DNA from 2 places in the Streptomyces sp. NPDC031132 genome. Region 2 is predicted to be linked to the other one. Evidence: riboswitches for the same ligand, from Rfam matches in the RefSeq annotation. Region 2 holds a riboswitch; the other holds the start of a gene.
The links. Region 2 has a riboswitch for cobalamin ahead of ACZ49B_RS30280 (cobalamin biosynthesis protein). Riboswitches for the same ligand answer to the same signal wherever they lie in the genome.
Positions count from the first base shown of each region.

Region 1: another riboswitch for cobalamin. It lies ahead of cobN (cobaltochelatase subunit CobN); the one in region 2 lies ahead of ACZ49B_RS30280 (cobalamin biosynthesis protein).

Region 1 covers NZ_JBVIGX010000023.1:11,576-14,921, reverse strand. Annotated here, with positions in the region: gene cobG (precorrin-3B synthase) at 1-1,037, opposite strand, end outside; cobalamin riboswitch at 1,163-1,301, shown strand; gene cobN (cobaltochelatase subunit CobN) at 1,335-3,346, shown strand, end outside.
Region 2 covers NZ_JBVIGX010000028.1:59,015-62,360, forward strand. Annotated here, with positions in the region: gene ACZ49B_RS30270 (inorganic phosphate transporter) at 1-1,171, shown strand, start outside; gene ACZ49B_RS30275 (hypothetical protein) at 1,200-1,421, shown strand; cobalamin riboswitch at 1,535-1,685, shown strand; gene ACZ49B_RS30280 (cobalamin biosynthesis protein) at 1,725-2,684, shown strand; gene ACZ49B_RS30285 (cobyric acid synthase) at 2,696-3,346, shown strand, end outside.

The DNA.
Region 1 (3,346 bases), on a different contig from region 2:
CCGGGCTGACCGGTGCAGGCGGTGACGGACCGCCAGGGATCGTCCGGGGCGGTGACCAGCCCGGCCCCGGCGAGGGCGGCCAGCTCTTGTGCCGCGGTGCGGGCGGGCAGGCCGGGGACGACGATGCCGCGCCAGGGGGTCAGGCGGACACGGCCCGTGAGTCCGGCCAGCTTGCGCCACTGCGCGGTGGTCAGCCGGCCCAGCGGTGCGAGCACGCTGAGGGCCACGGTCCCGTGGGGGCCGTCGACGACGCCGGGCTCGGGGGCCTGTCCGTGGGGGGCGCCGACAGCCGGTGCGACGGATGCCTCGACCCCGGCGGCAGCCAGCCGCACGGCCAACTCACCCGACCGCAGAGCCTGTTCGGCGGGCAGCTCGGCAACCCGCCAGGCCCGGGTGCCGGCTTCCCGGACGGCGTCGAGGAAGTACGCGGCGGCCACGAGGGCGGCCCGGGGCGCGTCGGCCGCGGCCACGAGCAGGGCGTCCGCCGAGCCGGCCGTCCACAGCAGGGCCCGGTCGCCGTCTCGGGCGACCAGGTTCACGTCCGCGGCGAGCGAGGTGACGTCGCGGCGGCCGTCGTCGAGGGCGAACAGGAAGCGGCCGGACAGCCCGGCCGCGGGCGCGCTCGCGCACAGCAGCCGGTCCAGCTCCGCGACCCAGGGCGCCACGTCGGGCAGGCCGAGCCGGTCGAGGCCGGTCAGCGGCGAGGCCACGATGTTGCGGACCCGCTCGTGGGTGGGCGCGGGCAGCAGCCCGGCACGGACGAGCACGGACTGGAGTTCGCCGCCACAGCTCGCCCCGAGTCCGCGCAGTTGCGCGTTGCCGCGCGAGGTGAGGTCGATGTGCCCGTCGCCCAGCCGGTCCGCCGCATCGGCCAGCAGCAGGGCCGCGTCCGCGTCGAGCATCCCGCCGGGCACCCGGACCCGGGCCAGGAACCCGTCGTCCGCGGCATGCAGCCGCAGCGCACCCGGGCAGGCGTCACCGCGGTCGCGTATGACGGGTTCGTCCCGCGATGCGGCGGAAGGGGGCTGGGGCGGCATGGCGGCGAGCATACCCACGATTCCCCCGCCCCGACCTGTGGCCGTCACCACCCGCCCCCTCCGCGCTGCGGCGGTGCGCGGGCGGGCGGCGCCGGGCCACCCCCACTCCCGGTCAGGGAGATCGCCACCTAAGATGACCAGCGGCGGAGCCACATGGCCCGCCGGGAGGAAGCCCGGTGCGAATCCGGCGCGGTCCCGCCACTGTGAACCCTGCAGAGCAATCCGCCGGGTAAGTCAGGAACTCCCGCTGTCCTCACTGCCCGGGGCGCGGAAACCCCGAGGAAGGCCTGCCGCCGCATGATCCTGCTGCTGTCGACGTCCGACACCGATCTGCTCAGCGCCCGTGCCGCGAACACGGCGGACGGCCCCGTGCCGTACCGGTTCGCGAACCCGTCCCGCCTTCCCCTCGACGACCTGCCCGGGCTGCTCGACGGCGTCGACCTGGTCGTCGTACGCCTCCTCGGCGGCCTGCGCGCCTGGCAGGACGGCCTCGACCTGCTCCTGGCGCCCGCCCAGACCCGCCCGGTGGTCGTCCTCACCGGCGAACAGGCCCCGGACGCCCAGCTGATGGAGGCCTCCACGGTCCCGATCGGCATCGCGGCCGAGGCGCACGGCTACCTCGCCCACGGCGGCCCCGCCAACCTGGACCAGCTGGCGCGCTTCCTCTCCGACACCGTGCTGCTCACCGGCCACGGCTTCGAGCCGCCCGCCGCCGCGCCGACCTGGGGCCCGCTGGAGCGCACGCCCGGGACCACCACGGGCCCCCGGATCGCCGTGCTGTACTACCGCGCCCACCAGATGAGCGGCAACACCGCCTTCGTGCACGCCCTGTGCGACGCGATCGAGGCCCAGGACGCCCAGGCGCTCCCCCTCTACGTGTCCTCCCTGCGCACCCCGGAGCCGGACCTGATCGCCGCGCTGGAGTCGGCGGACGCGGTCGTCACCACCGTCCTCGCGGCCGGCGGCACCAAGCCCGCCACCGCCTCCGCCGGCGGCGACGACGAGTCGTGGGACGCGGGCGCGCTGGCCGCGCTCGGCGTCCCGATCCTCCAGGCCCTGTGCCTGACCGGCTCGCGCAGCGCCTGGGAGGAGAACGACGAGGGACTGTCCCCGCTCGACGCCGCCACCCAGGTCGCCGTCCCGGAGTTCGACGGCCGCCTCATCACCGTCCCGTTCTCCTTCAAGGAACTCGACGAGGACGGCCTGCCCGCGTACGTGGCCGACCCCGAGCGGGCGGCCCGCGTCGCCGGCATCGCCGTGCGCCACGCCCGCCTCCGGCACATCGAGCGCCGCGACAAGAAGATCGCGCTCGTCCTCTCCGCGTACCCCACCAAGCACTCCCGCATCGGCAACGCGGTCGGCCTCGACACCCCGGCCAGCGCCGTGGAGCTGCTGCGCACCCTCATCGCGGGCGGCTACGACTTCGGCCCCGTCGAAGAGGTGCCGGGCCTGGTCTCCGGCGACGGCGACGAGCTGATCCGCGCCCTGATCGAGGCCGGCGGCCACGACCAGGACTGGCTGACCGAGGAGCAGCTGGCCCGCAACCCGGTCCGGATCCCGGCCGCCGACTACAAGCGGTGGTTCGCCGAGCTCCCGGCCGAGCTGCGCGAAAGCGTCGAGCAGCACTGGGGCGAGGCCCCGGGCAACATGTTCGTGGACCGCTCCGCGAACCCGGAGGGCGACATCGTCCTCGCGGCGCTGCGCCGCGGCAACCTCCTCATCCTGATCCAGCCGCCGCGCGGGTTCGGCGAGAACCCGATCGCGATCTACCACGATCCGGACCTGCCGCCCTCGCACCACTACCTGGCCGCGTACCGCTGGATCCAGGCCCGTGCCGAGGACGGCGGTTTCGGCGCCGACGCGATGATCCACCTGGGCAAGCACGGCAACCTGGAGTGGCTGCCGGGCAAGAACGCCGGCCTGTCGGCGGCCTGCGCGCCCGACGCCGCGCTCGGCGACCTGCCGCTCATCTACCCGTTCCTGGTGAACGACCCGGGCGAGGGCACGCAGGCCAAGCGCCGCGTGCACGCCACCCTGGTCGACCACCTGGTGCCGCCGATGGCGCGCGCGGAGTCGTACGGCGACATCGCGCGCCTGGAGCAGCACCTCGACGAGTACGCACAGATCTCCGCGATGGACCCGGCCAAGCTGCCTGCCATCCGCGCGCAGATCTGGACCCTGATCCAGGCCGCGAAGCTCCACCACGACCTGGGTCTGGAGGAGCGCCCGGACGACGAGGGCTTCGACGACTTCCTGCTGCACGTCGACGGCTGGCTGTGCGAGGTCAAGGACGCCCAGATCCGCGACGG
Region 2 (3,346 bases):
CATCTCGACCGGCGCCCTCAAGCCCAAGACGGCGGTGGCCATGTCCGCCGTGCTCAACCTCGTCGGCGCGTTCATGTCCGTGGAGGTCGCCAAGACGATCTCCAAGGGCCTGGTCAACGAGGAGGGCATCCAGCCAGAAGTGATCTTCGCCGCCCTGGTCGGCGCGATCCTCTGGAATCTCGTCACCTGGCTGGTCGGACTCCCCTCCAGCTCCTCCCACGCCCTGATGGGCGGCCTCGTCGGCGCGGCCGTCGCCTCCGCCGGCCTCGGCGCCGTCAACGGCGGCACGCTCGTCACCAAGGTGCTGCTCCCCGCGATCGCCGCGCCGATCGTGGCCGGTGTGGCCGCGATGCTGGCCGCCAAGGTCACGTACAAGCTGGGCGGGAACGTCGGCAAGAAGACCTCCGCCAAGGGCTACAAGGCCGGTCAGATCGCCTCGGCCGGACTCGTCTCCCTCGCGCACGGCACCAACGACGCGCAGAAGACGATGGGCATCATCACCCTGGCGCTGGTCGCCGGCGGTGCGCTCGCACCCGGCTCCAACCCGCCGGTCTGGGTCATCGTCTCCGCCGGCATGGCGATCGCGATGGGCACCTACCTGGGCGGCTGGCGCATCATCCGCACCCTGGGCAGCGGCCTGACCGACCTGCAGCCGCAGCAGGGCTTCGCCGCCCAGACCTCGGCCGCCAGCGTCATCCTGGCCTCCTCCAGCCTCGGCTTCTCCCTCTCCACCACCCACGCGTGCTCCGGCGCCGTCATGGGTGCGGGCCTGGGCCGCAAGGGCGGTGTGGTCCGCTGGTCCACCGCCACCCGCATGTTCATCGCCTGGGGCCTGACCCTGCCGGCCGCGGCCGTCGTCGCCTCCGGCGCCGAGCTGGTCATGCGTACCGGTGACGTCGGCGTCGCCGCCGTCGCGCTCTTCCTGGTCGCCTCGTGCGTCGCCATCTGGCTCATCTCGCGCCGCCAGGTCGTCGACCACAGCAACGTCAACGACGTGCAGCCGGCCGAGGAGCCGGGTGTCGTCACCACGGCCATGGCCGCCGTCACCGTCCCGCCGACCGTGGCCGCCGAGGCCGCCGCCGGTACGACCGCCGCGGTCACGGACGGCGCCCTGAAGGCCACCATTCCGGCGGCCGCCCCGACCCCTGCGGCCCCGGCCGCGGCGGTCTGACCCCGAGAACGACAGAGGAATCCGCAGTATGAAGATCGACTGGGCAGCACTCGGCTCCGTCTTCGGGGTCAGCCTCTCCGCCACCGTCGCGCTCGTGGCCCTGTTCACCCTGGGCCTGGTGGGCCTCTCCAAGCACGAGACCGCCACCGAGCAGGGCGGCGCCGCCACCCTGGCCCGCAGCGGCGCGTACGCCTGCTTCGCGCTCGTCGCGGCGGCCGTGGCGTACGGGATCTACCTGATCGTCAGCTGACCGATTCGGGCACGGCGCACGAAAGCTCCCTCCGGGCTTCCCGGGGGGAGCTTTCCCGTACCTCGGCCCGGCGCGGTGACCAGCCCCGCCGCAGGTCAACGGCGAGTTGACGGGCCTTCGCGGTGCGTGGTGGACTGCCCGAGCCAATACGGCGGCATGGAGAGGAAGTCCGGTGCGAATCCGGCGCGGTCCCGCCACTGTCACCGGGGAGCACGCGGCACGTGCGCCCCGGGAGCCAGGAACTCCCACCGCCGGACACGTCGAACCAGGGCGCGGACCCTGAGTGAGGACATACCTGCCACCATGCGTGCCGATCGCGTCTTCGCGTACGGCGCCACGGCGGGCCTGATCGGCGACCGGATCCTCGGTGATCCGCGCCGAGGGCACCCCGTGGCCGCCTTCGGACGAGCAGCCGCCGCCGTCGAACGCGCCCTGTGGCGCGACGACCGCGCCCGGGGCCTCCTCCACACCCTCGTGTGCGCCGGGGGCGCGGCCGCCGTCGGCGCGCTGGGCGCCCGCGCCGTGCGCTCCCGCCCCGCGGCCGCCCGTATCGCCCTGACCGCAGCGGCCACCTGGGCCGTCGTCGGCGGCACCTCCCTGGGCCGCGAGGCCCGCGCCATCGGCGGCGCGCTCGCCGCCGGGGACGCCGAGGTGGCCCGGGAGCGGCTGCCGCACCTGTGCGGGCGAGACCCGCAGGCCCTGGACGAGCAGCAGATGGCCCGGGCCGTCGTGGAGTCGGTCGCCGAGAACACCTCCGACGCGGTGGTCGGTGCCCTCGTGTGGGGCGCCGCCGCCGGTGTCCCCGGGCTGCTGGCCTTCCGCGCCGTGAACACCCTCGACGCGATGGTGGGGCACAAGTCCCCGCGCTACCTGCGCTACGGCTGGGCCTCGGCCCGGCTCGACGACCTCGCGGGCTGGCCGGGCGCCCGGCTGACCGCCCTGGCCGCCGTACTGGCCGGACCCGACCGGCGGGGAGCCGTACGGGCCTGGCGTGCGGACGCCGCCGAGCACCCGAGCCCGAACGCCGGCCCGGTGGAAGCCTCGTTCGCCGGGGCGCTCGGCGTACGGCTGGGGGGCACCCTGGCGTACGGGGGGCGGGTCGAGCACCGGGCCGTGCTGAACGGCGAAGCGGGGCGGCCGGTGCAGGTCGCGGACATCGAACGGGCGGTGCGGCTGTCACGGCAGGTGACGTGGCTGGCGCTGGGGGCGTGTGTGGCACTGCGCTGTGCGGTGTCCCGTGTGGCAGGGAGGGGGCGCCGGTGAGCGGCGGCAAGCTGGGCGGGGGACTCCTCGTCGCCGGAACGACATCGGACGCGGGCAAGAGCGTGGTCACGGCGGGCATCTGCCGCTGGCTGGCCCGGCAGGGCGTGAAGGTGGCGCCCTTCAAGGCGCAGAACATGTCGCTGAACTCGTTCGTCACGCGCGAGGGCGCCGAGATCGGGCGGGCGCAGGCGATGCAGGCGCAGGCGGCCCGCGTGGAGCCGACGGCGCTGATGAACCCGGTGCTGCTCAAACCCGGCAGCGACCGCAGCAGCCAGGTGGTGCTGCTGGGCAAGCCGGTGGGCGAGATGAGTGCGCGCGGCTACCACGGAGGGCGGCAGGAGCAGTTGCTGGGCGTCGTCACGGACTGCCTGGAGCAGCTGCGGGGCACGTATGACGCCGTGATCTGCGAGGGGGCGGGCAGTCCGGCCGAGATCAACCTGCGCCGGACCGACATCGTGAACATGGGCATCGCGCGGGCCGCGCGGTTCCCGGTGGTCGTGGTCGGGGACATCGACCGGGGCGGGGTCTTCGCCTCGTTCTTCGGGACGACGGCGCTGCTGTCGCCGCAGGACCAGTCGCTGATCGCCGGCTACATGGTGAACAAGTTCCGCGGCGACGTGTCGCTGCTGGAGCCGGGCATGGAGATGCTGCGTTCCCTCACC